3 regions of the Arthrobacter sp. Ha26 genome follow, and region 1 is predicted to be linked to each of the others. Evidence: riboswitches for the same ligand, from Rfam matches in the RefSeq annotation. Region 1 holds a riboswitch; each other region holds the start of a gene.
The links. Region 1 has a riboswitch for S-adenosylmethionine ahead of metX (homoserine O-acetyltransferase MetX). Riboswitches for the same ligand answer to the same signal wherever they lie in the genome.
Positions count from the first base shown of each region.

Region 2: it holds a riboswitch for S-adenosylmethionine, as region 1 does, so the genes downstream of both, AC5RVY_RS18770 (aminotransferase class V-fold PLP-dependent enzyme) here and metX (homoserine O-acetyltransferase MetX) in region 1, are expected to answer to the same signal.
Region 3: it holds a riboswitch for S-adenosylmethionine, as region 1 does, so the genes downstream of both, AC5RVY_RS05150 (DUF1737 domain-containing protein) here and metX (homoserine O-acetyltransferase MetX) in region 1, are expected to answer to the same signal.

Region 1 is NZ_JBNHGX010000004.1:253,559-263,791, reverse strand. Features, by position in the region: gene AC5RVY_RS11885 (winged helix DNA-binding domain-containing protein) at 1-831, shown strand, start outside; gene AC5RVY_RS11880 (hypothetical protein) at 845-1,393, shown strand; gene AC5RVY_RS11875 (CoA-acylating methylmalonate-semialdehyde dehydrogenase) at 1,400-2,884, opposite strand; gene mmsB (3-hydroxyisobutyrate dehydrogenase) at 2,898-3,800, opposite strand; gene AC5RVY_RS11865 (LysR family transcriptional regulator) at 3,939-4,838, shown strand; gene AC5RVY_RS11860 (zinc-binding dehydrogenase) at 4,862-5,980, opposite strand; gene AC5RVY_RS11855 (MFS transporter) at 6,090-7,472, opposite strand; gene metX (homoserine O-acetyltransferase MetX) at 7,651-8,766, opposite strand; SAM riboswitch class IV at 8,779-8,894, opposite strand; gene AC5RVY_RS11845 (bifunctional o-acetylhomoserine/o-acetylserine sulfhydrylase) at 8,986-10,233, opposite strand, start outside.
Region 2 is NZ_JBNHGX010000011.1:15,133-25,365, reverse strand. Features, by position in the region: gene AC5RVY_RS18780 (metal-dependent transcriptional regulator) at 1-264, opposite strand, end outside; gene AC5RVY_RS18775 (class I SAM-dependent methyltransferase) at 296-1,054, opposite strand; gene AC5RVY_RS18770 (aminotransferase class V-fold PLP-dependent enzyme) at 1,110-2,507, opposite strand; SAM riboswitch class IV at 2,596-2,709, opposite strand; gene hisN (histidinol-phosphatase) at 2,869-3,681, opposite strand; gene rsgA (ribosome small subunit-dependent GTPase A) at 3,730-4,845, opposite strand; gene aroA (3-phosphoshikimate 1-carboxyvinyltransferase) at 4,829-6,220, opposite strand; gene AC5RVY_RS18750 (DoxX family protein) at 6,228-6,776, opposite strand; gene AC5RVY_RS18745 (sigma-70 family RNA polymerase sigma factor) at 6,982-7,824, shown strand; gene rsrA (mycothiol system anti-sigma-R factor) at 7,821-8,081, shown strand; gene AC5RVY_RS18735 (50S ribosomal protein bL37) at 8,226-8,300, opposite strand; gene AC5RVY_RS18730 (PadR family transcriptional regulator) at 8,420-9,034, opposite strand; gene AC5RVY_RS18725 (DUF4097 family beta strand repeat-containing protein) at 9,034-9,882, opposite strand; gene AC5RVY_RS18720 (GDSL-type esterase/lipase family protein) at 9,963-10,233, opposite strand, start outside.
Region 3 is NZ_JBNHGX010000001.1:1,074,055-1,084,287, reverse strand. Features, by position in the region: gene AC5RVY_RS05175 (glutamate--cysteine ligase 2) at 1-747, shown strand, start outside; gene AC5RVY_RS05170 (HNH endonuclease signature motif containing protein) at 793-2,496, opposite strand; gene AC5RVY_RS05165 (DUF1905 domain-containing protein) at 2,598-2,900, shown strand; gene AC5RVY_RS05160 (O-succinylhomoserine sulfhydrylase) at 2,912-4,120, opposite strand; gene AC5RVY_RS05155 (rhodanese-like domain-containing protein) at 4,121-4,531, opposite strand; gene AC5RVY_RS05150 (DUF1737 domain-containing protein) at 4,528-4,806, opposite strand; SAM riboswitch class IV at 4,820-4,934, opposite strand; gene opgC (OpgC domain-containing protein) at 5,298-7,691, shown strand; gene AC5RVY_RS05140 (hypothetical protein) at 7,807-8,061, opposite strand; gene AC5RVY_RS05135 (TetR/AcrR family transcriptional regulator C-terminal domain-containing protein) at 8,294-9,001, shown strand; gene AC5RVY_RS05130 (aminodeoxychorismate lyase) at 9,047-9,973, opposite strand; gene cls (cardiolipin synthase) at 10,066-10,233, shown strand, end outside.

The DNA of each region.
Region 1 (10,233 bases):
GCCGCCGCCCGAAGCTCGGAGGTCCTGGCCGCAGCCGTAGCGGGCGGCAACCACCTTCCCCGGGAAGACCTGGCAGCGAGGCTCCGCGACGCGGGGTTCGCTGCGAAGGGCCTGGAGCTTGCCTACCTGATCATGCACGCGGAAATCAGCAGTGTCCTGGTGAGCGGAACTCCGGTGCGGACTGCGGGTGGTGCCCTGAAGCAGACCTATGCCCTTTTTGACGAGCGGGTCCCCGTCGGACGGGAGCCTGCACCCGGCCGGGCTGAAGCGTTGGCCGAACTGGCCCTCCGATATTTCACCAGCCGCGGCCCGGCCACGGTTAAGGACTGTGCCGACTGGTCCGGGCTGACCATGACGGACGTCCGGAAGGGCGTGCAACTCGCGCTGGAGGCACATGCCGAAGCCTTGGCCGAAACGGTGATTGACGGCGTCGTGTTCTATTACGGGGCGGGAAATCATCACACCGTGGAAGGGGGCCCCGGCTTCGGAGGTCCTCCGGAATCCCGGCCGCACATCGACCTGGTCCAGTGCTACGACGAGTACGTGATGGGTTATTCCGCCACGCGGCATTACCTGGGCGGCGCCGCCCCGGTCTTCCCGTTCCGGGGCGAGCCCATGCATGTGGTGCTGCTGGACGGGCGGATGGCCGGCTCGTGGCGGCACACCTTAGCTCCTGGCCGGTGTGAACTCGATATCCGCCTCTCCCCTGGTGCTGCTCCCGGCTCTCCGCTGGCAGCGGCCCTGCAGGAAGCCGTGGACCGGTACGGCGCCTTCGTAGGACTCCCCACCGTTCACGTGCAGCCCGGGCTTAAGCTGGAAGGACACCAATGAGAGGCACGGCACCGTGAGCAATTTGTTTTTCTGGATCATCATTTTGTCGTTCCTGATCCCGATGGCCATGCGGATGTACCGGAAGTCCGTTGCCCGCAGGAACCACGAGCAGAGCTTTTCGGGCCGCTACCCGGACCAGTTTCCGGGCGGCGGGATGTACCCCGGATCGAACGGGCCGCAGAGCAAGCAGCCCCGGGACGGATTCACCCAGCAGGACTACTTCGGCGGCGGCTTCCGCGGGCTTGACCGGCCACAGCCCCTCCCGGGCGAACCCCTCCCGCCGGTTCTGCCGGTCCCGCCGATGGACCAGCAGTTCCCGCCCTACGGACAGCAGGGTTACGGGCAGCCGGGGCAGCAGGGGTACGGCCAGCCGGGGCAGCAGGTGCCCGGCCAGGGCGAAGAACCCCCGCACCAGCCCACTGCCCCAGCAAGTCCCCCGCCGCCGTCGGCTCCGCAGGGCTACCGCGCACGCAAGCTCGCGGAACTGGACGCGCAGTACAGCAACGGCGAGCTCTCCATGGAGGACTACATGACCCGCCGCAGCGAAATCATGAACGGCTGAGCCGCCTCAGTCCACCTGCGGAAAGCCAAGGTCGATGACGGACGTCGCCGGGTCCGGCCACCTGGTGGTCACCACCTTGCCTCGGGTGTAGAACCGGATGCTGTCCGGGCCGTACATGTGCGTGTCGCCGAACAGGGAGTTCTTCCAGCCGCCGAAGGAGAAGGTGCCCACCGGTACCGGAATGGGCACGTTGACGCCCACCATGCCTGCCTCGACGTCGAACTCGAACTGCCGGGCGGCGCCGCCGTCGCGGGTGAAGATGGCAACGCCGTTGCCGAACTCGTTGTCGTTGACCAGCCGGACTGCATCGCCGTACGTATCAACCCGGACCACGGACAGGACGGGGCCGAAGATTTCGTCGTCGTACACTTTCATGCCCGGCTTGACGTGGTCCACCAGGCTGACTCCGATGAAAAACCCGTTTGAATCGAACTGCTGTGAGCGTCCGTCAACAACCACCGTGGCGCCCTCGTTTTCGGCGCCGGCCACATAGGAGGCCACCCTGTCGCGGTGTTCGGCGGTGATCAGCGGGCCCATCTGGGATGCCGGGTCGGTTCCCGGACCGATCTCCAGGGTGGCCATCCGGCTCTGGATCGCTGTCACAAGATCGTCGGCGATATTGCCGACGGCGACGAGCACGCTGACCGCCATGCAGCGCTCACCGGCCGAGCCGTAGGCTGCCGAGATGGCGGCATCCGCGGCCATGTCCAGGTCCGCGTCCGGCAGGACCACCATGTGGTTCTTGGCCCCGCCCAGGGCCTGGACCCGCTTGCCGTGGTCCGCCGCGCGCTTGTAGATCGACTGCGCGATGGGTGTTGACCCCACGAAGCTGACGGCCTTGACGTCCGGGTGTTCGAGCAGGACGTCCACCGCCTCCTTGTCGCCCTGGACCACGTTCAGCACGCCGGCGGGCAGTCCTGCTTCCGCGAAGACTTCCGCGATGAACACGGCGGAGGACGGGTCCTTTTCGCTGGGCTTCAGGAGCACGGTGTTGCCGCAGGCCAGCGCGCTGCCGATCATCCAGAGCGGCACCATGGCCGGGAAGTTGAACGGGGTGATGCAGGCAACAACGCCTACAGGCTGCCGGACAGAGTGGACGTCGACGCCGCTGGAAACCTGCTCGGAGCGCTCCCCCTTCAGCATGTGGGACAGCCCCGTGGCGAACTCGATGTTCTCAAGTCCGCGGGAGATTTCCCCTTCGGCGTCGGACAGTACCTTGCCGTGCTCGCTGGTGAGGATCGCTGCCAGTTCGGGCTTGCGCTGGGTGAGGATTTCGCGGACGCGGAAGAAGATGTTGGTCCGCTTCGCCAGACTCGTTGCCCGCCAGGCCGGAAGTGCGGCGCTGGCGGCGGCAATGGCTTCCTCGACGCGGGCCGCGGAAGCCAGCGCCACCTGCTTCTCCTGCTCTCCGGTAGCGGGGTTGAAGACGGGACCAAAGCGCTCTGCGTCCGTGACGCGGGTGCCGTTGATGTAATGCGGAATGGTTTGCATGGAAGTCTCTTTTCTACTGTGCTGAATCGAGGGAACCGTCGGCGAGCTTGATGATCATGGAGCAGTCCTTGCCGGACTCGCCCGCGTCAATGAGGCGCTGGTAGAGCTGCTGGACGTGCCTGCCGATTTCAAGCGGGGTGCCGGTGTCCTCGGCAGCGCTGATGGCCAGCCCAATGTCCTTGTTCGCCAGCTCGGCGGTAAAGGTGGGCGCAAAGTCATTGTTGGATGCGGCGGTGGGAACCACGCCGGGAACCGGGTACCAGGTCCGCAGTGCCCAGCTGTCCCCGGAGGACACGGACGCAATGTCCCAGAACACCTTCTTGTCGAGCCCCAGCCGGTCGGCCAGCACGGCACCTTCAGCGGTGGAGGCCAGGTTGATCAGGAGCATCAGGTTGTTGCAGATCTTGGCCGCCTGGCCCGTGGTCGCTCCACCGGTCGGGATGACGTTTGCGGCCATCGGCTCGATGTAACGCGTGGCATCGGCCACGGCGCCCGCTTCACCACCGACCATAAACGTCAGCGTTCCTGCTTTGGCGCCGCTCATGCCACCCGAAACCGGGGCGTCGACGAAGCGGAAGCCGGCGGCAGCAGCGGCGTCGTGCAACTCCTTCGCGGCGGCAATATCGATGGTGGAGGAATCAACCAGGAGCGTGCCCGTATCCGCATTCGCCAACACCCCGTCCGCGCCCAGGTAGACGGCCTTGGCGTGCTCGCCCTTTGGAACCATGGTGAAGACGACGTCGGCGCCAGCCACTGCCTCGGCGATGCTTCCCACCGGCTTCACCCCTCCGGCTTCCGCAGCGGCGAGGGCGGCGGGGTTGAGGTCGAATCCGCGGACGTCGTGACCGGCTTTTGCGAGGTTTCCCGACATGGACCCGCCCATGTTTCCCAAACCGATCCAACCGACTACTGCCATGGCATAAGCTCCTTTGCTTTGTCTCCGGCGCTAGGCGGCCGGAAGCTCTGTGTCCACCATCACACCCTGCTACAGTGCAAACAAGGGGAAAAACTACAGACGGTATGTGCACTGATGCACACGACGGAAAGGCACCGGATGGCGCGGCTTCCGAGTCCGGACGACTTGCTGATTTTGCTGACCGTGGCCCGGCTGGGACGCTTCAACGCCGTTGCCGAAGCGATGGGCACCACGCACACCACTATTTCGCGCCGGATCCTCGCCCTCGACAAGCAACTGGGCGGCCGCACGCTGGAGCGCAGTCCGCACGGCTGGGAATTGACGGAGCTGGGGGCCTCAGCTGTCGCCGCCGCGGAAACGATCGAGGAAACGCTCGGGTCACTGGCCGCTGTCACTGGCCAGGACCGGGATGCACTGTCCGGCATGGTGCGCATCAGCACCTCCGATGGTTTTGGTGCGGAGTTCGTGACGCCGGCGCTGGTGCGCCTCCAGCAGCGCCACCCGATGCTGAATGTGGAGATGCTCAGTGCCACGCGCAAGGTCAGCCAGAACCGCTCCGGCGTGGACCTGGAGGTGGTGGTGGGCCGTACGGATGTCAGCAACGCGCAGGCCATCTTCCTGACAAACTACTTTCTCCGGCTCTACGCGAGCCCCGACTACGCCGGCAGGCAGGGCTTGCCGGAAACGCCCGACGGCGTGGGGCAGCACAGCTTCGTCTCTTACGTCGAGTCGGCACTTCAGGTTGCCGAACTGGGCCACCGGTCCTCGCAACTGCCGATGCCGAAGTCCAGCTTCCAGGCAACGAGCATCTTCGCCCAGGTCGAGGCGGTGCGCCGCGGCGCCGGCATCGGGCTGCTGCCGAACTTTATGGTGGCATTGGATCCGGAGTTCGTTCCGGTGCTTCCGGACGCGTTCCAGCGCCAGGTGCCCATCTGGGCGGTGGCCCGGCCTGAATCGCTCCGCTCGGCCCGGGTGCGGGCCGTGATCGCTGCGCTGAAGGAAGAAGTGGCGGAACGCCAGGACCTGCTGTCTGCCTAGGCTCCGGGCATCCTGCTTCGCCGTCAGGCCTGGAAGAGACGCCTCACCACCCGCCCCGCGGCGAGGGCGTCGAGGCCTTCGTTGATCTCATCAAGCGGCCGGGTATCGGTGTGCAGCAGCTCAACGGGAAGCCGGCCCCCGCGCCAGTACTCCAGGTACAGGGGAATGTCCCGGCCCGGAACAGCGTCGCCCATGTACGAGCCCAGCAGCCGCTTGCCCGCCCCCGCGAACTGGAGCGCGGGCACTGTCAGTTCAGCCGTGGGGTGCGGCAGTCCGACCGAAACCACGGCCCCGCCGCGCGTTACGTGTTCCAGGCATGACGCGATAACCCGGGCTGAACCCACAGCTTCGATGGCGGTGTCCACGCCGTCGCCGGCAGCCTCTCGGATCAGTCGGGAAGCGTCGTCCGGGGTGCCCACGGCGGTTGCCCCGCACTTCAGCGCCAGCCCGTGCTTACCGGCGTTTGGATCAATGGCGATCACGGAGGAGGCGCCGGCGAGCGCCGCGGCCATCACGGCCGAAAGCCCCACGGCGCCCAGTCCGAAGACAGCTACAGACTGGCCGGGCTGGACGGCTGCCGTGTTGAGGACAGCTCCCATCCCGGTGAGCACGGCGCAACCGAACATTGCCGCAACAGTGTCCGGGACGTCGTCGTCAATCACCACCACTGATTCCCGGGCCACCACCGCGTAGTCGGCGAACGCCGAGACCCCCAGGTGGTGGTTGATCCTCTCCCCCGCGGGCGTCCTCAGCAGGGCCTCACCGTGCAGGAGGTCCCCCGACCCGTTAACTTCCGCCGCACGGTGGCACAGCGCCGGGCGGCCCGCCAGGCAGGCACGGCAGCCACTACAGCTGGGGACGAAAACCAGGACCACGTGGTCCCCGGGGGAAACATCAGTGACGCCTTCACCCACTGCGGCAACCCGTCCCACCGCCTCATGACCCAGCGCCATAGGAAGGGGCCGGACGCGGGAGCCATCCACCACTGACAGGTCCGAGTGGCACAGGCTCGAGTAGGTGATGGTGATTCCCAACTCCCCGGCGCGGGGTTCCGGCCGGTCCAGCTCCTCGACCCTCAGGGCGCGCGCTTCGGTGTAACTCGTTCCGGACGGGACGGTGGAGTAGAGGACGGCTGCCTTCATGGGAAATCCTGACTTCTTCTCGGAGGGTACGGGACGCCCAACTGCCCGGGCCTGCTTGATTGCGGGTCCGGGCAGCTGGCGTGCTGGGTGATTCTTGTGCTGCCGTTGCCTATTTCTTGGCGGCTGCGAGCAGGTCGGCGGTGCCCTGCGCGTCGGCTGCGTCCACATCCCGCAGGGAGATGCCGCGGGTCTCCCGGAGGAAGAACACCGCGATTGCGGTGACGATGCAGGCGGCCAGCAGGTACAGCGCTACCGGGAGGGAGGACTTGAAGCTGCTGAGGAGCGCCGTGGCGATGATCGGTGCCAACGATCCGGCCACGATGGAGGTCACCTGGTAGCCGAGTGAAACGCCCGAGTACCGCATCCGCGTTGGGAACATTTCGGCCATGATGGACGGCTGGCCTGCGTACATCAGCGCGTGGAACAGCAGGCCGATGGTGATGGCGGCGAGGATGACGACGTCGTTGCCGGTGTCCATCATGGGGAAAGCGAAGAAGCCCCAGGTTCCGCCGAGGATGGCACCTGCCATGTAGACCGGCCGCCGGCCGAACGCGTCCGACATCTTGCCCACCAGGGGTACGGCGCAGAAGTGGACGAAGTGTGCCACGAGCAGCAGCAGGAGGATGCGGGAGGTGTCGGTCTGGACGATGACCTTCAGGTAGGTGATGGAGAACGTCACCACGAGGTAGTACAGGATGTTCTCGGCGAAGCGCAGACCCATGGCGGTAAAGACTCCGCGGGGGTAGCGGCGGAAGACTTCGCCCACACCGTAGCCCTTCTTCTCTACGGTGACCTCCTTGCGGGCTTCGATGAAGATCGGGGCATCCTGGACCTTGGTGCGGATGTAGTAGCCAACGATCACGATCACGGCTGAGAGCCAGAAGGCGACGCGCCAGCCCCAGCCGAGGAATGCTTCCTGCGAAAGCGTGGCCGAGAGGGTGAACAGCACGCCGGTGGCCAGGAGGTTGCCCATCGGCACCGCTGACTGCGGCCAGCTGGACCAGAACCCGCGGGACTTGTTGGGACTGTGCTCGGCAACCAGCAGCACGGCGCCACCCCACTCGCCGCCGACGGCGAAGCCCTGCACGAAGCGCAGGAACACCAGGAGCGCCGGGGCCCAGTAGCCGATCTGGGCGAAGGAGGGCAGGCACCCCATAAGGAAGGTGGAGACACCCACCAGGATGATGCTGAGCTGCAGCAACTGCTTGCGGCCGAACTTGTCCCCGAAGTGGCCGAAGACGATGCCGCCGATGGGGCGGGCCACGAAGCCAACCGCATAGGTGACGAATGCGGCGATGATGCCATCCAGTTCGGTGCCTGAATTGGGGAAGAACATTTTGCCGAACACCAGGGTGGCGGCCGAGGCATAGAGGAAGAACTCGTACCACTCAACAACTGTGCCGGCCATGGAGGCCGTGACGACTTTCTTTAGGCCTGAGGCCTTGACGTCGGTTTCCTCTGGCCGCCGTGCGGCGGAGCTTTCCGTACTCATGTGAACTCCTTCGGCGTCGTCTTCGACACCACGGGGACAGGCAATGGCGGATGCCCGTGATTTTGGTCACGAAACCGCCGGGTCCCAACGAGTATGGTCTGCCTGTACGCCCAGCTCAACGCCGAATCCTGCAGAGGCTATCTGCATTAATGCACATGCGAGTATTCGAGACCCGCGGCTAAGACGAAAGGTGCTCCCGGAGCTGGCTGCCCAGCTGGCCGATTTCAGTGAGGAAGCCATCGTGCCCGATGGGTGCCTCGATGAGGTGGACGTCCACGTCGCCAGGCAGGGCCCGGGCCAGTTCCAATGATTGGGACGGGAAGTAAAGCCGGTCCGAATCCACGGCCGCCACGAAGAAGCTGGCATTGGAACGGGCGAGGGTCTGCTCGAGGGGTCCGCGTCCGCGGCAGATGTCATGGCTCATCAGCGCTTCGGTGATGGCGATGTAGCTGTTGGCGTCGAAGCGCTGGACCAGCTTGGTGCCCTGGTGGTCCAAATAGCTTTCCACCTGGTAGCGTCCGCGGTCCGCGAGCTGCCCGCCCTGGAGGGGCGATTCGGCGGCCTGGGGCTCGCGGCCGAAGCGTCCGTCCAGCTCCATGGGCGAACGGTACGTGATGTGGGCGATCCGCCGTGCCAGGGCAAGGCCATCTTCCGGGGGCCGGCCGCCGTAGTAGTCACCGCCGTTGAAGTTGGCGTCCTGGCGGATGGCGAGCGTTTGCGCCTGGGCGAAGGCGATCTGCTCGGCGGTGCTCGCTGCACCCACCGAGATCACCGCGCAGCGCTGCACCCGCTCCGGATACGTCACAGCCCATTCCAGCGCGCGTGCCCCGCCCATGGACCCGCCCAGCACGGCAAACCAGCTGCTGATACCCAACTGATCTGCAAGGAGGGCCTCCGCCACGGTGCTGTCGCGGAGGGTCACCAGCGGAAAACGGGAACCCCAGGGCTTGCCGTCCGGCGCGGGCGACGACGGCCCGGTGGAGCCGTAACAACCGCCCACGATGTTGATGGACACAACGAAGAATTTGTTGGTATCCACGGGTGCGCCAGGTCCTGCGAGCTGTTCCCACCAGCCCGGCTCATCCGTGTCCCCCCGGGTCACATGCGTGCTGCCCGTGAGCGCGTGCTCGATCAGGACGGCATTGCTGCCGTCCTCATTGAGTGTGCCCCAGGTTTCGTAGGCAAGGGTGATATCCGGCAGGTAGCCGCCTGCCTCGAGCTTCAGTCCCCCGATGGAGGCATAGCGGACAATTCCGTGCTCGGGAACGGTGGTACGGGTAACGGTAACCGTCATGGCAAGACCTCTTCTACGCGCTTGCCCGCCGTCGTCTGACCGGCAGGCCAGGTCTTCACCCGGGGCACCCCGCCGCGAAAGGAGGGTTGCCGGCCAGCAAGCCGGGGCTGTCACTGGCACTCATGACCTGCATCGAGTGTACGAAACAGCCCCGGCCTGCCGCCAAGAGTGTGACTGGTTATGACTTCCCCGGCTTGCCGCCTTTGGTGGGCCCGTGGATCAGGCGCCGCTTGCCTCCTTGGCCGCCCTGAAGCCGGCTTCGAGGTCGGCGAGGATGTCATCGATGTGCTCGATCCCTACCGAAAGCCGCACCAGGCCGGGGTTGACGCCGGCAATCACCTGCTGCTCCGGCGAGAGCTGGCTGTGGGTGGTCGACGCCGGATGGATCACCAGGGAACGGACGTCGCCGATGTTTGCCACGTGGGAGTGCAGCTCCAGGGCGTCCACGAAGCGCTTGCCGGCCTCCGCGCCGCCGGCAAGGGTGAACGACACAATCGCGCCCGTACCCTTGGGGCCGTATTTGCGGCCACGCTCGTACCAGGGGCTGGAGGGCAGACCCGCGTAGGCGACGGATTCGACGTCGTCCCTTGCCTCCAGCCAGCGCGCAACTTCGGTGGCATTAGCGACGTGCCGTTCCACGCGCAGGCTCAGGGTCTCCAGGCCCTGGGCGATCAGGAAGGCATTGAAGGGCGACACCGCAGAGCCCAGGTCGCGCAGCAGCTGAACGCGTGCCTTGAGGATGTACGACAGGTTTGCGCCCAACGCTCCATCGGCGCCCAGGTCCCGGGCGTAGACGAGGCCGTTATAGGTGGGGTCCGGGGTATTGAAGCCCGGGAACTTCTCCGGGTCCTTGCCGAAGTCGAATTTTCCGGAGTCGACGATCACGCCGGCTATGGCGGAACCGTGTCCGCCCAAGTACTTGGTGGCTGAGTGCACCACGATGTCCGCGCCCCACTCCAGCGGCCGGATGAGGTACGGGGTGGACAAGGTGTTGTCCACGATCAGGGGCACGCCGGCCTCATGGGCTACCTTCGACACGCCTTCGATGTCCAGGACGTCCTGCCGCGGGTTGGACACCACTTCGCCGAAGAAGAGCTTGGTGTTGGGCTGGACGGCCTCACGCCACTGGTCAAGGTTGTCCGGATCCGCCACAAAGGTCGCTGTGATGCCGAACTTCTTCAAGGTATGGGCGAAGAGGTTGTACGTGCCGCCGTAGAGGCTGGGGCTGGCCACAATGTGGTCGCCCGCCTCTGCGATGTTCAGGATGGCAAAGGTCTCGGCGGCCTGCCCGGAGCTCAGGAGCAGCGCCCCCAGGCCGCCTTCGAGGCTGGCGATACGCTGCTCTACGGCCTCCTGGGTGGGATTGCCGATCCTGGTGTAAATGGGCGCCAGCTCGGCCAGTGCGAACCGGTTGGCAGCGCTCTCAGCGGTGGGGAAGACGAAGGAAGTCGTCTGGTAAATGGGAAG
Region 2 (10,233 bases), on a different contig from region 1:
GTAGGTCTCGATCAGGCGGTGGCGGCGCACCATGGACAGTGCCAGCCGGACGCCCTGGTCCGTAAGAGTGATAGCGCTGTAGGGCTTATGGTCCACCAGGCCCTGGTCCTTGAGCTTCCGGACCATTTCGGACACCGAGGAATTGGCCACGCCCAGGCGCTGGGCCAGCTGGGAGGACGTGATGGGCTTGTCCTGCCATTCAGTGAATGAGTAGATGACCTTGACGTAATCCTCGATGGAGGAGGAGGGCGCGCTGGTCTTCACAGTACCTAGCCTACCCGTTGACCGCCCGCCGTTACGCTTTGATGGCCCGCCACGTGAGCGTGAGATAGGGGAGTTCGAGCTCTTCATCCAGGCTATGGCCCAGGTGCTCGTGCAGATACCAGTCCAGGTTGGCCAGCACCTTCGCGCGGGTGGTTTCGCCCGCCCGCAGGTAATAGCTCCGCGACTTCGTCAGCTCCACCAGATCGGTGGTGGTGACCCGGTCTTGCCAATGCGTCACGTGGCCCTCAAGATCACGGAATTCCGGCCCCACGTGGGGACGGAAATCCGGCTTGTAGACATCTCCGGCGTGCATGATCCGGGACAGCCGGTGAACCCACGGAACCGAGGTGTCCAGCTGGTTCCAGATGAGTCCCAGTGTTCCCTGCGGACGCAGGACGCGCGCCAGCTCGCGGCTTGCTTCCAACGCGTCGCACCAGTGCCAGGCCTGGGCAACGCTGACGACGTCGAAGGTGGCCTCGGGCAGGCCGGTCTCCTCTGCCGTGGCCTGGACGGCCGTGGCAGCGGGGTAGTGCGCCCGCAGCTGTTCGAGCATGTCCGCGGAGGGGTCCACTGCCGTGACGGAGAGTCCCATGCCAAGCAGGAGTTCGGTGAATTTTCCGGTGCCGGCGCCGGCGTCCAAGGCATCCCGGGCTCCGGCGGGAACCAGCCACTGCGCCGATTCTTCAGGGTAGCCCGGGCGGACTTCCTGGTAGTGCCGGCCGCCGTCCTGGAAGCTCTGGCCGAGTTCCCGCCGCCGTCCGTGGTCAAGCCTGGGGCCACCCCGTACCACGTGTGGCCTCCTTCGATTGTTGCCCTTGGGTATCCTTCGAATTTACCGCAAGTGCCTAATCGTCAATGCAGGGAGCAGCCCCGGCGGTTCCCGGGGTGTTGGGAGCCCAATGCGGGTAGGTCCGAGTGTCGTTTGCAGGAACCCAGCGCCCGGCGTCCACCACGTAGTCCCAGCCCAGCCCGTTGTTGCGCAGCGCCGTGATGCCGGCAAGGAGACGCTCTGCGTCCTCCAGGCGGGAGCCGACGCCGAAGCTGGCGCGCAGCGATCCGGACGGCAAACCCAGGCGCTTTAACAGCGGGTGGGCGCAGAAGCGGCCGTCGCGCAGCCCAACGCCGTGTTCGGCGGACAAATAGGCTGCCACCAGCCCGGCGTCGTAGCCTTCCACCGAGAAGTTGACCACGCCGATAGTGTCTGTATCCGGGTTGGTGTCCTTGAAGATCTGGTGCACCGTGACGCCGTCGATCTGCTGCAGGCCTTCCACCAGGAAGGAACGGATGGCCGATTCGTGGGCGTGCCACTGCTCCTGGTCCAGCCCGGCGATCACCTGCGTGGCACGGGCCAGCGTCGCCGCGCCCAGCACGTTGGGTGACCCGCCCTCATGGCGGGCCGGCCCGGTGGCCCAGCTGACGCCGTCGAGCCTTGCTTCCTTGACGGCGCCGCCGCCGGCGAGGTGCGGCGTTCCGGCATCGAGCCAGTCGGAGCGGCCCACCAGCACGCCGGCACCGAAGGGCGCGTAGAGCTTGTGGCCGGAGAAGGCGAGGTAGTCGACGTCGTCCGTGGCTATGTCGATCCGGCGGTGCGGTGCCAGCTGGGCGGCGTCAACCACAATCCGTGCGCCGTGCTCGTGGGCCAAAGCGGCCAGGGCGCGGATGGGAAGGATCTCGCCCGTGACGTTCGACGCGCCGGTGACGGCGAGCAGGCTTACGCCGCCCTGCGCCAGCTCTGCACGGACGGCGTCGATGGTGCCTTTGATGGTGTCCGCAGCAACGATGCTGCGGTGCGGGACACCCTGCCAAGGCAGCAGGTTGGCGTGGTGCTCGATGTCCAGGTAGAGGACATCCCCGTCCGGCCGGCCCTCCGTGACGGGCAGGCAGCCGGCCAGCAGGTTGAGCGAGTCGGTGGTGTTCCGCGTGAAGATCACGGAGTCGTCCCGGCGTCCGCCCACAAACTCCCGGACGATATTCCGCGCGTTTTCGTAGACGGAGGTGCTGATCTGGGACGCGTAACCGGCGCCGCGGTGGACGCTGGCGTAAAACGGCAGGATCTCGTTCAGGTATGCCGAGACCACCGACAGGGCCGGAGCGGAGGCGCCATAGTCGAGGTTGGCGTAGCGGATGTGGCCGCCCTGGATCAGCGGCGCCTGGATCTCAGCGCCGGTGACGGCGGACAGCGGACGGCCGGCGGCGGCACGGCGGGCATCAAAGATGGTCCCGGGCCGGGCTGCTTCAGGCACGGGAGTGCCGGGCGCGGTAGTGGCGTTGGGGGAGACGGTGGCAGTCGTCACGAAAGACCTCACTTTGGAAAGGACTCCCGCTACCGGGAATCCGCGCTTGCCGTATCCCTTCCGGACCGGCCTGGTCGTCACCCGGGGCACCCCACCGCGGTTGGAGGGTTGCCGGCCAGCAAACCGGGGTTTCGCGCTGGCACTCGTGACCTGCTTAAGAGCGTAGGACATGGGGCAGGAAGGTTTGAAGCCGGCAGGAATGTTAAGCGGATTGTTACGGGCGGGTGAAAAGCGGGCCTTTTTCCCGAAGAACCGACGGCGGGCGCCTCCTTGAGGAGCCGCCCGCCGCTGATTCTTCGGTGCTGTTGCTTCAGAGGAGGTCGTCCAGGTCCGGGTTCAACCGGCGGAGTACCTCGGAGTGCAGGATGGAGTTAGTGGCCAGCGCGTTACCGCCGAAGGGTCCGTCTTCCCCTTCCAGGGAGGTGAAGCGTCCGCCGGCTTCCACCACGATGGGCACCAGTGCGGCCATGTCGTAAAGGTTCAGCTCAGGTTCGCACGCGATGTCCACTGAGCCCTCTGCCACCATGCAGTAGGACCAGAAATCGCCGTAGGCCCGGGTCCGCCACACATCCTCGGTGAGCCCCAGGAAGTTGTCAAGGTTGCCGCGCTCTTTCCAGCCGCTGAGGCTGGAGTAGGACAGTGAGGCGTCGGAGAGCTTGGCCACGTTGGATACCCGCAGCCGCGTGGCCGCAGCGAGGGAACGGCCCATGTAGGCGCCCATGCCCTTGGCGGCCCACCAGCGCTTGCCCAGGGCAGGGGCGCTGACCACACCCACTACCGGCTCGCCTTCATCCACGAGCGCAATCAGGGTGGCCCAGACCGGGACGCCGCGGACAAAGTTCTTGGTGCCGTCAATGGGATCGATGATCCAGCGGCGCGACCCGTGCCCGGTGCTGCCGAACTCCTCGCCGAGCACGGCGTCGCGTGGCCGGGAACGGGAAAGCTGGCCGCGGATGGCTTCTTCGGCGGCCTTGTCCGCGTCGGTGACCGGCGTCAGGTCCGGCTTGGTCTCCACCTGGAGGTCCAGGGCCTTGAAGCGGCTCATGGTCTGGTCATCCACGGAGTCGGCCAGGACATGGGCCAGGCGCAGGTCATCGTTGTAGCTTGAAGCGGGTTGGATCATGGTTCCAAACTACCGTCTGCTCGCGGTTCTGCTGGGAGATCGGCGTTGTCAGTTGACGCTGCCAAGCTCCTTGGTCTCCTGGGCCTCCATGCGGGGATCGGTGCCGAGGAGCCGGCGGAGGGATGCCAGCCGCGCTTCCCCGGTGGCTCCGGCATGGCCGCCCGCCACCCAGGCGTCCAGGCCGCAATTCACCGCAGTGGCGGTATGTTTGCAGCCCCGTTCGCAGTCCTCGATGCCCGGGAAGAGGTCCGGGAAGGAGCGCAGGATCCGGTCCGGGTCCACGTGGGCCAGGCCGAAGGAGCGGATGCCCGGGGTATCGATGATCCAGCTGCCCGGAGGTGCATCGGACAATCGAAGCGCCAGGGCGGACGATGACGTGTGGCGGCCGCGTCCGGTCACGGCGTTGACGCCGCCGGTGGCACGCTCGGCCCCTGTCAGCGCGTTCACCATGGTGGATTTCCCCACACCGGAATGCCCGAGCATCACGGTGACCTTTCCGTCCAGGTAGCCCCGCAGCTCCGCCACGGCTGTGCTGTCCAGGCGTGCCGACAGACCATCGTCTGAGCGGGCATCGATGCCTGAAGCCGCAGAATCCGCCGTCCGGCTGATGATGACAGGGAAGTCCAGGTGCTCGTAGTTGGCCAACAGTTCCGCGGGATCCTTGACGTCCGCCTTGGTGACCAGCAGGATCGGTTCGATCCGGGCGTCGTAGGCAGCCACCAGGGCGCGGTCGATGAAGCCGGTGCGCGGCTCGGGGTTCGCTGCAGCCACAACGATCACAAGCTGGTCGGCGTTGGCCACCACTGCCCGTTCCACAGGATCTGTATCGTCGGCGCTGCGCCGCAAGAGGGTTTTACGGTCCTGGATTTTCACCAGACGGGCCAGGGTGTGGGGGTCGCCGGAAACGTCACCCACGAGCGAAACAAAGTCGCCGGCCACTACCGGGTTGCGGCGCAGTTCGCGGGCGCGTGCGGCAATAACAACGCGCTCGTAGCCCGAGTCTTCACCCACCACTGCCGTGTACCGGCCACGGTCAACGGTAACGATGCGGCCCGTGACCGCGTCATCGTGGCTTGGCCGGTCCTTGGTGCGGGGCCTGGAGCCCTTTTTGCTGGGCCGGATGCGGACATCCGATTCGTCCCAGGAGTCAGTGCCGCGCGCCACCGGCTGAACCTTCCGCTCCGGCATCGGAGGGGCCAGTCTGGGCGAGCATGTCTGCCCACAGCCGGGGAAAGTCCGGCATGGTCTTGGCGGTGGTGGCGATGTCCTCCACCTGCACCCCTTCCACGGCCAGGCCAAGGATGGCTCCGGCGGTGGCCATGCGGTGGTCCGCGTAGCTGTGGACGACGCCGGCGTGCAGCCTGGCGGGCCGGATCACCAGGCCGTCACTGGTCTCCTCGACGTCGCCGCCCAGGCGGTTGATCTCGGTGACCAGGGCTGCCAGCCGGTCCGTCTCGTGCCCGCGCAGGTGGGCGATCCCGGTAAGCCGGGAGGGGCCCGTGGCCAGGGCGCAGAGGGCCGCGACCGTGGGGGCCAGTTCACTGGTATCCGCGAAAGTTCCCCCCTTGATCGCCGGTCCGCCCTTAACGGTGAGGACGCCGTCACGCAGGTTGACGTCGGCGCCCATCTCGGCCAAGATGCTGCGCCAGAGATCACCTACCTGCTGCGTCTGGTCCGGCCACCCCGGGACCCGCACGGTTCCGCCCGAGGCCAGGGCCGCGGCGAGGAAGGGCCCCGCGTTGGACAGGTCCTGCTCGATCCGCTGGTCGAACGCGCGGATAGGCCCGGGGGCAACTACCCAGTGGTTCGGGACTGAGTCATCAACCACCACGCCGGCGCCCCGGAGTACGGCAACAGTCATATTGATGTGGTCCAGGCTCGGCACCGGTTTGCCCACATGCTCCAGGTGCAGCCCCTCACTGAACCGTGCCCCCACCAAAAGCAGGGCCGAGACAAACTGGGACGATGCGCTGGCGTCAATAACCAGGTGGCCGCCCCGGACTTCGCCGGAGCCCTCCACCAGAAACGGCAAGGACGACGGCGTGCCGCCACCATCCGCCGAAACGTTCACTCCCAGCGCCTTCAGCGCTTCGATAATGGTTCCCATGGGCCGCTTCCGGGCGTGCGGATCGCCGTCGAACAGGCTGGTTCCGTTGCGCAGCGCTGCCAGCGGCGGCACGAACCGCATCACCGTTCCGGCGAGGCCGCAGTCGATCCTCGTGTCGGAAGGTGCTCCATCCGCGGTGAGCGGCAGGACCTCAAGGTCCGGCCCGAAGGCTCCCTCACCCGGCACCTCGGTGATGGTGGCGCCCAGCTGGCGGAGCGCCTCGATCATGAGGGCCGAGTCCCTTGAATGCAGCGGTGCGCGCAGGCGCGACGGGCCGTCGGCAAGTGCGGCCAGCACCAGGTAGCGGTTGGTCAGCGACTTCGAGCCCGGCACGGTGACAGTGGCATCGACAGGGCGGGCGGCGAAGGGGGCGGGCCAGTGGGGGAGGGACGCTTCGGAGTTTTCCCGGGTATCGGCGGCTGGTGCGGTCATGTCCTGCTTATGCCCCCGTGGCCTGTTCCACAGCACGGCGCACGGCCTTGTCGGCCTTGTGCAGCTTCTTGTTCGTGGTCTTCCGGGCATCGGCGGCGAGGTGCGCCGCGCCCTTCCGGGCGTCGGCCGCGAGGTGCTCGGCACGCCAGGCCAGCCCCGGCTTGCCTGCCGTGTCCACGGAAGCAAGCAAGGCCCCGCCGCTCAGGGACAGGTTCTTCAGCAGCTGGTTACGGCGGCTTCCGCGGCCCTCCTTGCTGCTGATGTCCGCGCTGCGCCACTCGACAAATGTGTTGAGCAGGGAAACCACGGTCAGCACGGTGGCCGAAAGACGGGAGAACTTCCCCAGTCCGAACAGAACACCGGCGCCCACCTGCGTGCCGCCGATGATCCGGGCCAGAGTCTTCTCGTCGGTCTGGAAAGGGAGCGCGGCCGTGGCCTTGCTCAGCAGGGGCGAGAGCTGTTGCGCGGTATCGTCGGCATTCCTGAGCTTATCCATTCCGGCAAGAACGAAACTGGAAGCCAGCATGGGCCGTGCGAGTGTGCGGACAAAGGACATGGATTTCCTCCTGGGTGGACGAACCGCGTCTGGTGCGGCGGAGTCCGTTCTAGTCTTGCACTTTTGGGGAATATTTGCCCGAAGCTGCAGGTTATGGCAACTGGGCCTGAAGAGCCGGGCCCACAAGACAAAGCACCGGACAACAGAGCGGAGTTGGCCCTTGAGGCGGGTGTTGGACGGAATCGATGCAGCAGGCCCGGTAGCCATGGACTCGTTGGGGGCTGAACCTCCCGGGTACGGTTCGGCGCGTGCCCGGAGCCTGACAGTAGACTTGAAGGCAATGAGCACCCTGGATCCGGCCGTTTCGGCCATGTATGAGGCTTCGCAGAACGACGCCAAGAAGACCGCCGATGCCCTGCCCGAGCCGTCAGAGCCCACGGAAGAATCCGTGCAGCCTGCGGAATCGGCAGAAGAAGCGGTCAACGTTTCCACCGAGTCCACCGAGGAGCGACGCGTCCGTTTCGAACGCGATGCGATGCAGTACGTCGACCAGCTGTACTCGGCGGCCATGCGGATGGCCCGGAATCCAGCCGACGCAGAGGACCTCGTCCAGGAGGCCTACACCAAGGCCTTTTCGGCGTTCCATCAGTACAAGCCGGGAACCAACCTCAAGGCCTGGCTGTATCGGATTCTGACGAACACCTATATCAACCTGTACCGCAAACGGCAGCGCGAACCGCTTCAGTCCAATTCGGACACAATAGAAGACTGGCAGTTGGCCCGTGCTGAGTCACACACCTCCAGCGGGCTGCGCTCCGCTGAGGCTGAGGCGCTGGATCACCTTCCGGATTCAGACGTCAAGCGCGCCCTTCAGGCCATCCCCGAAGAATTCCGCCTCGCGGTGTACTTCGCGGATGTTGAAGGGTTCGCCTACAAGGAAATCTCAGACATCATGAATACCCCTATCGGAACAGTGATGTCCCGGCTCCACCGCGGCCGGCGAATGTTGCGGGACATGCTCGGGGAATACGCCGCCGAGCGAGGATTCAAAACAGCCGCGGATGCACCGGACGCGGCAGGAAGCACACAACAGGAGAACAGGAAATGAGCGACTGCCAGGGATTGGGCGACTGCGACGATACGAGGATGCAACGCATCTACGAGTACCTTGACGGAGCGCTGACCCGTGACGACATCACGGAAATCAAGACGCACCTTGATGAGTGCCCGGAGTGCTCGGAGCAGTACGACCTTGAATGCGTGATCCGCAACATGGTTAAGCGTTCCTGCACCGAAGCTGCTCCAGAGAACCTGAAGAACGCCATCCTGGACCGGATCCACTCGATCCGTCCGGTGGACGCCTAGGCGGTGCCTGACGCTCCGGGCCGCCTGCTGGCCCGGCCAGGGACCTTGGACAGCGGGAGCCTGCAGGTCACCCAAAGACGAAGGACCCCGGAAGCCGATCGGCTTCCGGGGTCCTTTGCTGTAACCGCTGTACCTGGCATGTGCCTAGGTGTTGGGGCGCTTCCCGTGGTTCGCGCCGCCACGCTTACGGTCACGACGCTTGCGTGCACGCTTGCTCATAGCTGGCCTCCTTACTGTTGTACTCGAAAGAGCTGCCCTCAAGTCTCCCACATGATGTGGCGCCCCGCGAACCGGCAACCGCCGCATGACCTGCGGTTCAGTGGCTGCCGGCCGATCCCCTAGTTGCGGAGCGAGTTGCGGATGGCGATTCCGGCCTGCTCCAAGACCGTCCTCACCGTCTCCAGGACCACAGGACTCAGGGGCTGCTTTCCTGCCTGCTGCCGGAGTTCGGCGCGGAGGTCATCCTGGAACGCCTGAAGCATAAGCTCGGCCTCCTTGAGCGACCCCTTGCCCTCCCCGGCCGGGCTGCCTTTGAGGGCTGTGAAAGCGGCGGACGCTGCACCGGCACGGGCGGCCTCCGCGGTGGCCGCAAGATCTGCCCGAAGACCACGCATATTGCTGCGGATATCCTCGCGGAGGTTGTCTGCCAGCCGGCGGACGGACGCGGAGATCTCCTTTTCCACCGCTGCCAGTTCCTCGCGGCGCAGGTTGAGTTCCGCCAGCCCGGCAGGCGTGATCCGGTAATTGGTGCGGCGCCCTGCGGCCTCCGTGGCCACCAGGCCCTCTTCCTCCAGCTTCCCCAGCCGCGGGTAGATGGTGCCGGCGCTGGGGGAGTAGGTGCCCCCGAACCGTTCCTTGAGCGCCTTGATCAGCTCGTACCCGTGCTTTGGACCCGACTCAAGCAGGGCAAGCAGGTACAGCCGCAAGGCGCCGTGGGCGAAGACGGCGGGCATCAGTGCCGTTCTTCCGCGGACCCTGTGGTGCCGTTGGCTTCCTCCGGCGACGGGCTGTGGAGGATGGAGGTCTTGCCCGAGACCGAATTGGTCCGGACCAGCATCAGCTTGGCGTCCGGACCGGCAATTGTCTCCACTTTGCCAGCAGCCACATGGTACTGCTGGTTGCCGATCACCACTGCCCCGCTGGCTGACTTGGCCACGATATCCACCCCGACGTCACGGGGGATCCGGATGGTGAGGTCACCGGAGACGGAATTGGCACCGAAGTCCTGGGTGAACCCCAGCAGGTCGAAGTTCATGTCGCCACTGACCGTGTTGGCACGGATGTGGCTGAAATGGCCGGACGCCGTCACCTCGCCGGAGACAGTCTTGGCGGTCAGGACGCCGCTGTGATGCCGTGCATTGACCTCACCGCTGACGGTGTTGACGAACAACTCGCCGTCAGTGCCGTCGGCCAGCACCGAACCGGAGACGGTGTTGAGGCGTGTGCGCGCGGCCATGCCGGACACTAACCCGTCGCCGCTGACCGTGCCCGCTTCAACATCGACCGTGGCAGGCAGGGCAATGCTGATGACGGCGTAGTTTTCGCTGTGATGGTTGACCGTTCCCATCAGGTTCTTGAACCAGCCCTGCGGCCCGTCAAGCTGGTGGCGGACTTCCAGCCGGCCGTCTTCCAGCGAAACGGCCACAGGATCGCCGTGCACCTCGGTAATCTCGATCCTGGTATACGGCTGCTCATGCGCAACGATGTCGAACCGGCCGCGGACCATCCCCAGCTTCAGTGACGAGACAGACCCGACGTCAATAGTCTGCGCGCCTGTAACGGTCCAGTTCTGATCAGCCATGGTTCCTCCAGAGACGATATATCGTGTCTGACCACGGTACTCCCCGCTCCGGGGGGAAACAAGATATATCGCGAACAGGCCTACTCGGGAACTGCCATCCCCAACCACTGGAACCAGCCGCGGTGCAACACCAGCCAGGCCATCAGGCCATAACCGGCCTGCCCGGGGGTGCCGCCATTGGCAGCAAGGTCCTGGCGCCACTGTTCGTGGTTCAGCAGGGGGGAGAAGGTATCCACGTAGAGGTGCTTGCGGCGGGTGGTGACGTCTGCGAATGCCGTGTTCAACTCGTCCAGCCGCCGGTTCTGGGCTGGGTCCAGGGTTGGCGGTGGCCCAACAACGAACACCTCCAGG
Region 3 (10,233 bases), on a different contig from region 1:
ATCCGCGACAAGCTCGCCGTCCTGACGGCCCTCAGTGCCAATTCACCCTTCTGGAACGGCTTGCAGACCGGCTTCGAGAGCTACCGTACGCAGGCGTGGAACCGGTGGCCAACTGCCGGTCCTTCCGGAATCTACGGGAACTACTCCGCTTACCGGCGGGTGGTTGCCCGGCTCCTGGATAGCGGTGTAATGCTCGATGAAGGGATGCTTTACTTCGACGCGCGGCTGTCGCGGAACCATCCCACCGTTGAGGTCAGGGTGGCAGACGTCTGCCTTCGGGGCGAGGATGCGGCGCTTATTGCCGTATTGGTGCGGGCGCTTGTGGAGACTGCGAGCCGCGAGTGGAACGACGGCGTGGAACCGGCTCCGGTGCCTACCGTCCTCTTGCGTATGGCTTCCTGGCAGGCGAGCAGTGCTGGACTTGGCGGGGAACTGCTCGACTTTGGGACTTTCCGGCCGGCACGTGCAGCAGACGTGGTGCGCAGCCTGGTGGATTACCTCGCCCCGGTGCTTGAGGAGCAAGGCGAACTTGCCTTGGCCCGGCAAGGGGTGGAGGACATTATTGCGCGTGGAACAGGGGCAGCCGAACAGCGGATTGTCCGGGACAGGGCCCTGGCAGCTTCAGAACCTGACGACCTCGGTTTCGGCGCTGTGGTCCGGCACGCTGTGGACGTCACCATGAGGGGCTCACTGGATCTTTCCAAAGTCGATGGCGCTCCCGAACTGCTGCGGGTCAGGCAGTCTTAGTTGCTGTCCTCACGGCAGGCCCCATGGCAGCCCCAACGGGAGACCTCAGGGCACCCAAAAGGATTCGCTCAGCCAGAGGGGCCAGCCCGGAAAAGGGTCTTCGGGCAGTTTCGGTGGGTGGGCGTAGAAGTCGGCCCAGATGGGATCGTCGGGCGCATAGTCGTACGGATTTTCCAGGTTGTCCTCGACTGGTTCTTCAAAGGGCGGGTCAACGTTGGGGAAGTCTAATCCGGGTGCTTCGGTTGTGGGTGGATCCTGCGCAGGCGTGAGGAATCCGGCTGTGTCGGTTGCACCAGTCAGGAGTCCGGGTGGCCATTGTGGTGGTTCCCGGTCGGGTTGTTCGGCTTTGTAGTGGCGGCCGGTGGGTGAGGTCCAGCCGGGTGGCTCGTTTTGGGTGGCTGGGGCGGGTGTCCAGCGGCTGTTGTGTTTGAGGCGGTGGTGTTTGGGGCAGAGTTGGGCGAGGTTGCTGATGCCGGTGGTTCCGCCGTGCTGCCAGGCTGTGAGGTGGTCGGTGTCGTTGTCCGGGGATGGGTTGTTGCAGCCGGGGAAGGTGCATTTGCCGTCCCTGAGGTGCAGGGCTTTTTTCATGGCTGTGGTGAGGCGGTAGTTGGTGCGGCCGATTTCCAGTGGTGCCCCGTCCCGGGGATCAACGAGTACCCGGTAGAACGAGCTCGCCCCGTCGGTGACGAGTTTGCGGGCCATCGAGGCCGGGATCGGGCCAAACCCGTCGAGGGTGGCGGGTTCGTCGGTGAGGCCGAGCAGTGCGAAGACCGGGACGGTGACGAGCACGTCGGCCCTGGGTGCCGAGACTTTCCCGGTTGTTGGGATTTCTCCTGCCGCGGTGTCCTGCCTTGAGGTGGCCCCTTCTGCAGAATCCCCGTCACGGATGTCCTCTGCGGGGGCGCCCGCCCTGCCGGCTGCAGCGGGGGCGCCGAGCAGGAGGCTGGCGGCGATGTCGGGCCGGAGTTGTGTCATTGTCCGGGGTTCGTCGGGGCCTTGAAGGCCGCGGGCGAGGGCCGTGGTGCGGTTCCAGATGGCCGAGGCCTGGCCGGCGGGGAGGTAGAGCGAGACCCAGGCCATGCCGTCGCGGTCCGGGGTGCATTCCATCCGCCGGTCCGCGGCGCTTTTGGTGTGGCGTTTTTCGAGGGATTCGGGGTGGTGGCGTTCACGCCAGCTACGGACTCGGCACCGGAACCGGGAGGGTATCAGTTCACCCGCGGCGGCTCCGCGGGCCGGGTTCGGGTTCAGAATATGGGCGGCCAGGGCGGCTGCGCCGGTGGGGTCGAGGTTGTCTGTTTCGTCGGCGATGATCCTGGCGTGCATCCAGGAGATGGCGCCAGTGGATAACGCGTCGAAAGCTTGGGGGAGGGCGGTGAGTTGTCGGGATTGGGTGACGAGTGCTCCGGCGGCGGCGGCGCTGATGGTCAGGACCCCGGCGATTTCCTCGACCGCGGACATCTCGGCGTAGGTCCGTTCGTGCACGGGCGCGTCAGGCGGGGTCATCGCGTGCTGAATTTCGATCGCCTCGGCGGCGTCCCGGGCTTTCACCGCGGCCAGCTGGGCCTCCAACCGAGACACTACCGACATCCGTTCCAGCCGGATCTCATACTGGCGCTGCAGCACATCCACACCAGCACCTGCAGTGGCGCCGTCACTCAGGGCGGCATCTTCGAGGAAGAGCGCATCGAGGCCCGCGACGGAGGCATAAATACCCTCCATCGCCGCTGCCGTGCCCGTCCCGTGTCCCATACAAACATCATCCAACCGGGGTCTGACATTTTCCGGGGCGATGTCCGGGTCCGTAGAACTGACTGTGGCGTCAGCCGAAGGCGGCGTGCCATACTCGGCGCGTGACGGCGTCGTATTCCTTCAAAGCTGAACTATCGCTCTATCCCGGGGAGGCTGGCTGGCATTTCGTGACCCTGCCGGCAGAGGTTGCGGACGAACTTCGCGTTCTCACGGCAGGGGCCAGCAAGGCGTTCGGCTCCATCAAAGTCTCCGCCGAGGTGGAGGGACACTCCGGGCAGACATCGCTCTTCCGGGACAAGAAGAGCGGCTCATACCTGCTGCCCGTTAAGAAGGACATCAGGGACAAAGCGCACCTCAGTGAAGGCGACGAAGTAGAGGTCCACCTCGCCATCCCTGACGTGTAGTAGGCAAAAAGCTAAATCTGCTTGAGAGCCTGTTCCAGGTCGCTAATGAGGTCGTCCACGTCCTCCAGCCCAACGGAAAGCCGGACAACTCCGTCGCTCAGGCCGATCGCAGCCCTGCCCTCGGGTCCCATCGCCCGGTGGGTGGTGGTGGCCGGGTGGGTGATGAGCGACTTGGCATCGCCGAGGTTGTTGGAGATATCGATGATCCGCAAGGCGTCGAGCAGCGCAAACGCGGCCTCCTTGCCGGAACCGCCGCCGGAGGGGGCAAGTTCCAGCGTGAGAACAGTTCCGCCGGCACTCATCTGCTTCGCGGCCAGTTCGTACTGTGGGTGCGACTTCAGCAGAGGGTACTTCACCCAGCTCACGGCAGGCTGCTGCTCCAGCCACTCGGCGATCCGCAGGGCGGAGGCGGAGGAGTGGTTGACGCGCAGCGCCATGGTCTCCAGGCCCTTGGTGAGGACCCAGGCGTTGAACGCGGACAGCGACGGGCCGGTGTGGCGCATCAGCTGCTTTACTGGCCCCTCGATAAAGTCCTTGGTGCCCAGGATGGCGCCGCCCAGGACCCGGCCCTGGCCGTCGATGTGCTTGGTGCCGGAGTAGACAATGACGTCGGCGCCCAGTTGGCCGCAGCGCTGCAGCAGGGGAGTCGCAAAGACGTTGTCGACGACGACGGTGGCACCTGCCGCGTGCGCCAGTTCGCTGACCGCGGCAATGTCCACAATTTCCTGCATGGGGTTGGACGGCGATTCGAAGAAAACAGCGGTGGTTGGCTGGGACAGGGCATCGCGCCACTGGTCCAGGTCAGGGCCATCCACGAATACCGTCTCTACGCCCCACCGCGGCAGGATTTCGTTCAGGATCACAAAGCAGGAGCCGAACAGGGAGCGGGCGGCAACCACGCGGTCACCGGCAGCAAGCAAGGCTCCCAGAGCGGTGAAAACGGCGGACATGCCGGACGCCGTTGCAAAGCACGCCTCGGTCCCCTCGAGGAGGCGGAGCCGCTCCTGGAAGGTGGCAACGGAGGGGTTGCCGTAACGGGAATAGACGAACCGTTCGTCCTCGCCGGTGAAGGCCCGCTCGGCGGCGGCAGCGGATTCGTACACGAAGCCCGAGTTCAGGAACACGGCCTCGCTGGTTTCCTGGAAGTTGGTGCGGTCCAGCCCGCCGCGGACGGCCTGGGTATCAGGGCTCCAGCCCGCTGCGTCTTCGTTGAAGGTCACTTAGTTCTTTCCGAGGTTGGTGGGCAGGCCGCGGTTTTTCCAGCCGTTCACGGTGCGTTCGCCGTAGCGGTCCGGCTCACCTTCAAAGCCCTCCAGGACGTTATAGGAGGTGAAACCGGCCTGTGTGGCGGCGATGGCGGCAGCGATGGACCGCTGGCCGGAGCGGCACAGGAAAATCAGTTCAGTGGAGGAGTCCTCCGGCGCCTGCTGGCTCAGGTCCTTGAGGAAATCCGGGTTGGGGATGCCCCCGGGAAAGGTCCACTGGATGAACAGCGGATCGTTCTCCGTGGCCTTGGTGTCCGGGATGCCAATGTGGGCCCATTCGCCCTCCGTGCGCACGTCCACCAAGATGGCGCCCTGTTCAAGCTTTTCCCATGCTTCCTGCGGGGTGAGGTCTCCTGCGTAGCTCATGCGTGGCCCTCGCCGTCGAATTCGAGGTCCTCGGAGGCCGCTTCCAGGTTGTCCACGGCGGTGGCAACGGCGGCATCGGCGGACGCGATTGCTGCCGGCAGTATCACGGCCTGGGCCACGATGACGCTGCTGCCGTTGAACGTTGCTGCTGGGCTGCCGTGCAGCACATAGCCCTCCGCCAGGGCTGCGGAGATCCGCTCGCAAAATGCACGGTCGTCCGGGCCGCTGATGAGGCGGTAGGACAACTTTTCTTCAGGGGCAGGTGCGTCAGACACGACGGATCTCCTTCTCTCACGCTTGCAGCTCGAATCGGTCGATATGCCGAGTATTCACCTGAGGCACCCCGCCGCGGAAGGAGGGTTGCCGACCGGCCAGTCAGGGCTTGGCGCCGGTACTCATTACTCCCCAAAAACGTAACACTTGGCGCCCGGGGCCGCACCGCCGCCGTCGTCATGTTCCGTAACCGAAGCGCCCGCAAGGCGCCTGAAGCATTCGGGGGCGGTTCCTGGAAGATTTGGAGTCGTACGACGGCGGGGGCCGCCTTGGGTGCGGAAACGGGGGTGTCCCATGCGGCGGTATTCCGGCGGATAGAGTTCTATCGGGGCGTCGCCCCCTGGTCAGAGGAGAGTTTATGGGGGTCCCTATCAGCACGCCAACAGCTGCCTCGCTTCACTGCCGGGCAGGGGAGCTCCGCCCGCTTCATCCCTGGGGTCGGTACCGCTCCCGCGCATCCTTTGCCCGCACCGGTGCTGCCCTCATAGCCGCAATGATGATTACCGTCCTGGCAGTCATACTGCCCGCCGGTTCGGCGCAGGCGGCAAGGAGCTTTCCTGAGGACGGCAAGCCGCTGCTGGGGGCAGTCCTGGAATGGGGCGAGGACACCGCCGCCGGTTTCGCTGACCGGCTCGGAGCGTCCCCTGCCCTTTTTGGACATGACATTGCCATCCCTTTCCGCGGCTCGGAGGAGAATGACATCCGGGGATTCCTGGAGCAGGCATCCCGGCAGGGAGCCCACGCGATGCTCACCGTGAACCCGACGGTGCCGCTAAACCAGGTCACTGATCAAACTGCCGCCTCATTCGCCGGGGAGGTGGAGCGGCTGACGGTGAATTTCAAGGGCCAAGTACTGATCAGGTTTGCCCCCGACATGAATGCCAGTTGGGTGGAGTGGGGGCAGCAACCTGACGCCTACCGCGCCGCGTTCCAGACGGTGACTGCAGCCTTCCGGGAGGCCGGCACTGGAGGACGCACGGAGATGGTGTGGGAACCATACCTGGGCAAGGATTACCCGTTCGACCGGAACCGGAACGCACCCGCCCCCGGAAGTGACGGGTTCGCCCTGCTCGATACCAACGGTGACGGCGCCTGGAACACCTTTGATGCGGCGTATGCCCCCTACTATCCAGGGGACGACGCCGTGGATTGGGTGGGCCTGACCGCCGTCCACGACGACACAGGCGGCGGCGGCCCCGTCAACAGCGTGCCCCGGCCGAACGAACTCCAGGAGATGCTCACCGTTTCCGGCGGGGAAAACTTCTATGGGGCATATGCAGCGGGGAAGGACAAGCCGTTCCTGCTGGAGACCTCCGCGTTCTACAGCCCCGCTTCCGGAGGTGCTTCTGATGTGGACCTCAAGGTGGGCTGGTGGGACCAGGTCATTGATGATGCCACGTCTGCGGACTTCGCCAAGACGGCGGCTGTGGTCTGGGATGAGCGGACAAGCACCAGGGACACCGGTGTGGCAAGCATCGACTGGCTGCTCACCGGAAACCCTGTGGTCGCCGACGCTGCGCGGGGCCGGCTCGAGGCCTCGCCCGTTGTCACAGGTCCTGCCACCGACGTCAGCGCCGGCAGTGGGTACATGCCCGCGAATACCCTCGCGGGGGCAGCTGCCTGGACGGTGGGCGCAGCGCTGGTCATCGTCCTGATTGCGCTGTGGCAGGTACCGCGACGGGTCAACGCCGCAACAGCGTGGAGCTACGCGGATCCCTCAATGAGGGATTCCCGGGTGGATTTGCTGCGCGGGTTGGCCATCGTATTTGTGGTGGTGAACCACCTGGGGATGACCTCACTGTTCCAGCTGGTTACCCAGGAGGCGGTAGGTTTCGTCTCCGGGGCCGAGCTCTTTGTCCTCTTCTCGGGCCTGGTAGTGGGCATGGTTTACGGGCCCAAGGTCAGCGAGGACTTCGGGACCGTGGTAGACCTGACTGCACGCCGCGCGGGCAAGCTCTACGTGGTGGCGCTCGTGGTGCTCATCAGCGTCTTCCTGGTGTCCCTGCTGCCCATATTCCAGACTGATGCGCTCACCACCTTCGTCGACCAGCGAACCGGCGGCACAGGCCAGAACGGCGCCGGCCGCGCCTACGACCTCTACGCCGGGATGGACGCGCTTTTCCAGTTCCCTGTACCGCCGCAGGTCCTTCCGGCCATCCTGCTGTTGCAGTTCGGCCCGTGGCAGTTCAATGTGATGGGCCTGTACGTGGTGCTGCTGCTTGTCAGCCCGCTGATCCTGGCTGCGCTTAACCGGGGCAGGGCCATATGGGTACTCGCCGCCAGCCTGGCCGTTTACGCAACGGGCGCCGTGACGCGGTTCCGGGTCCTTCCCTCACAGTTTGAGGACGCATTCCCGCTGCTCGTGTGGCAGGTGCTGTTCGTCATCGGCATGGTGGCTGGGTTCCACCGGCAGCGCATCATTTCCTGGCTTGCGGACCACATGTGGATCGTCGCCGTCTGCACAGCGGCCGCGTTCGCCTTCGCATTCCTGTCCTGGGGCAACCCGTACCTGGCCAACGGCTTGGACCTCAGGCTCGCCATTCTTCCCGACAGCCTGTACCGGGGCATGTACGAACTCTTCTTTGGCCGCACGTACCTTGCCCCCGGCCGGCTGCTTAATGTCCTGGTTCTGGTGGTGGCCGCCTACGCGTTCCTGACTGCCTACTGGAAGCCGGTGGCACGCGCCCTGGGCTGGTTCCTGATTCCCCTGGGCCGGGCAACCCTGTACGTCTTCATCCTCCATGTGATGCTGATTGCAGCGATCTCCAACATCCCTGCACTCCGCCAGGGTGATATCTGGATCAACACGGCTGCCTACGCGCTGGTCCTGGGACTGCTGTGGGTGATGGTCCGGACGAGGTTCCTCTTCCGCATCATTCCCACCTGAGTGGTCCTCTGGTCTGTTGCCGCATACGAAAAGCTAAAGCAATTCGGAAAACCAACGCGAAAGGCGTGGAGCCCTGCCTTCCTGGCAGGGCTCCACGCCTTTGATGTCCCGGTTCTTACACGAGCCCGGGATAACTTGTCAGGATGTAATCGGCAGCTGCCGGTCCCTTCATGCGCAGGCCGCTGGGGCCTGCGGGAAAACGGTGCTTCATGGCTGCCCAGAAAACTGACTCTTTGCCCGGCTTCTGCTGGTTGATGAAGCACCAGCTGGTGTAGAGGCCGTAAAGCCTGTCGTCGTCGAGGGTTGATTCTGCCGCGTGGTCGGATTGGGTGGCTTCTTGGAGAAAAAGGTCGAACTGCGAATGTGCCATGACGGCGTCCCTTCGCTACGTGCGTGGTGCCGCCGTTCGGCTACAGCAGCGGGAACCTCACAGCCGTGCACAGGGCTATGGAGTGTGATCGATTCTTTGCGAATCGATGGCGCAAGGTGACGCTAACACCTCATCTACACTGTAGACTTTACCCGTAGACCACCAATACAGCAAGCGTCTGGAATTACATTCAGGCAGTACCTGCTTGCGGATCCAGGAACGGGAAAACCAAATGTCCTCGCCGAAGACCTCAGGCAGTGAAGGCCGCACCCGGAAAGCTCCGCTCAGCCGCGAACTGGTGCTGGCCAAAGCGCTCGAACTGGTCGACGCCGAAGGCTTGGACGCGCTGACCATGCGCCGTCTGGGCCAGGAACTGGGCCGTGATCCAATGAGCCTTTATCGTTACGCGGAAAACCGGGCGGCCTTGCTTGACGGAGTTTCCGAACTTGTCCTCAACCAACTCGCCATCGAGGCCGAGGACCCGGACTGGAAAGAACAGCTCAGGCACATCGGGCACAGCCTCCGGCTCCTTGCGCTCGAGCACCCGAATGTGGTGCCGCTGCTGGTGACCAGGCCGCTCTCCACACCGCTCGGGCTCAGGCCACTGGGCACTTTGCGTCCACTTGAACAAATCCTTGCCCTGCTGATTGGCGCGGGGTTTGATCCGGCCGGCGCCTTGCACGTTTACCGCGCCTACTACGGCTTCCTCTACGGTCACATCCTCAATGAACTGCAGGAGTTCGTGGTGGATCCGGCGGAAAATGAAGCGCTGCTGCGCCTCGGCCTGCACAGGCTGCCACCGAAAGAATTTCCCCGGCTGAGGGCGCTGGCTGCGGACCTCTCCGACTATGACGGCGAAGCAGAGCTGGACCAGGGCCTGACCATCCTCCTCACGGGCCTCGAGAGCCAGCTCACCAAGGAGTTCCGCTCGCCTGCCTGATCCGAACGCCGCCGAACGCCGGAGGTGCCAAAGACGATGCTCCTGCTAATTAATACCGGCGAAGAGCTCGTTCAGTTCGGCCGTCAGTTCCTTCTGCACAGAGGGGGTGCCCACTTCCTTGCCGTCGATCCGGTTCACCGGCGCAAGCATCCGCACACTTGAAATCAGCCAGACAGCATCGGCGTCCAACAGGTCCTGCGGCTCCAGGGGGCCGTAGCCCAACTCCCAGCCCGCGGCCTTGGCAGCCGCGAAGAGCGCACCTTGGGAGGTGCCCGCGAGGATGCCGCTGTCCAGCTGCGGCGTGACAAGGCGCTTAAGGGACGTGCCGTCGTCGGACGTTTCCACGTGTGCCATCAGCACGGTAGACGTGGGGCCCTCCAGGACGCGCCCGTCCGAGGAGATGAAGATGACGTCGTCGGCGCCCTGTTTCTGGGCATGGCGCAACGCGGCCATGTTGACGGCGTAGGAGAGGGTTTTGGCGCCGAGCAGCAGCCAGGGGGCGCGCTCGGCAGCATCGCTGTCGTAACCGCGGTCCAGCAGGATGACGTCGATGCCGGTTTCACGCTGGCGGCGTCCGACGGCACTGGCAGGGGACACCTGGACCCAGGACGTGGGCGTCGACGCGCCCTCCACCCCCCGGGTCACCACCAGCTTCACTACCAGTTCGTCGCCGGCAGCGGTGGGCGGGTGCTGGCCCCGGTGCTCAGATACGGCCGCCGTAACGGCGCGGCGCCACTCGTCCTCGCTGGGAATGACCAAATCCAGCGCCTCTGCTGAACCGGCAAGGCGGTCCAGGTGCGCCTGGATCTTTCGGACGGAACCGTCGACGGCGAGCATGGTCTCGAAAATCCCGTCGCCCCGCGTGGCGCCCTGGTCCGTCACCAGCAGCTGGGGCTGGGAAGCATCAGCAAGCCGGCCGTCAGGGAAGGCAGGATCGAGGAAAACGAGAACCACGTTGGCTGGAGAGGTCATGGGTCCAGCTTAGTGCGCCGCCCCCAGTAGGCTGGGCAGAGTGCCCTGGCCGAATCCGTCCGCCGGGAGCCTGTCCTCCGGGGGTTATTCACGTGTTGTGGCCATTTTCGCTTGCCGGCACCGCGCCGACGTGGGTGGTGGTGCTGCTGGCAGTCGCCGACCTGGTGATCAGGGTGCTGGCCTTGGGGATCATCCCGGGCAACCGGCGCCCCACGACCGCCATGGCATGGCTGCTGGGGATTTTCTTCGTCCCGTTCCTG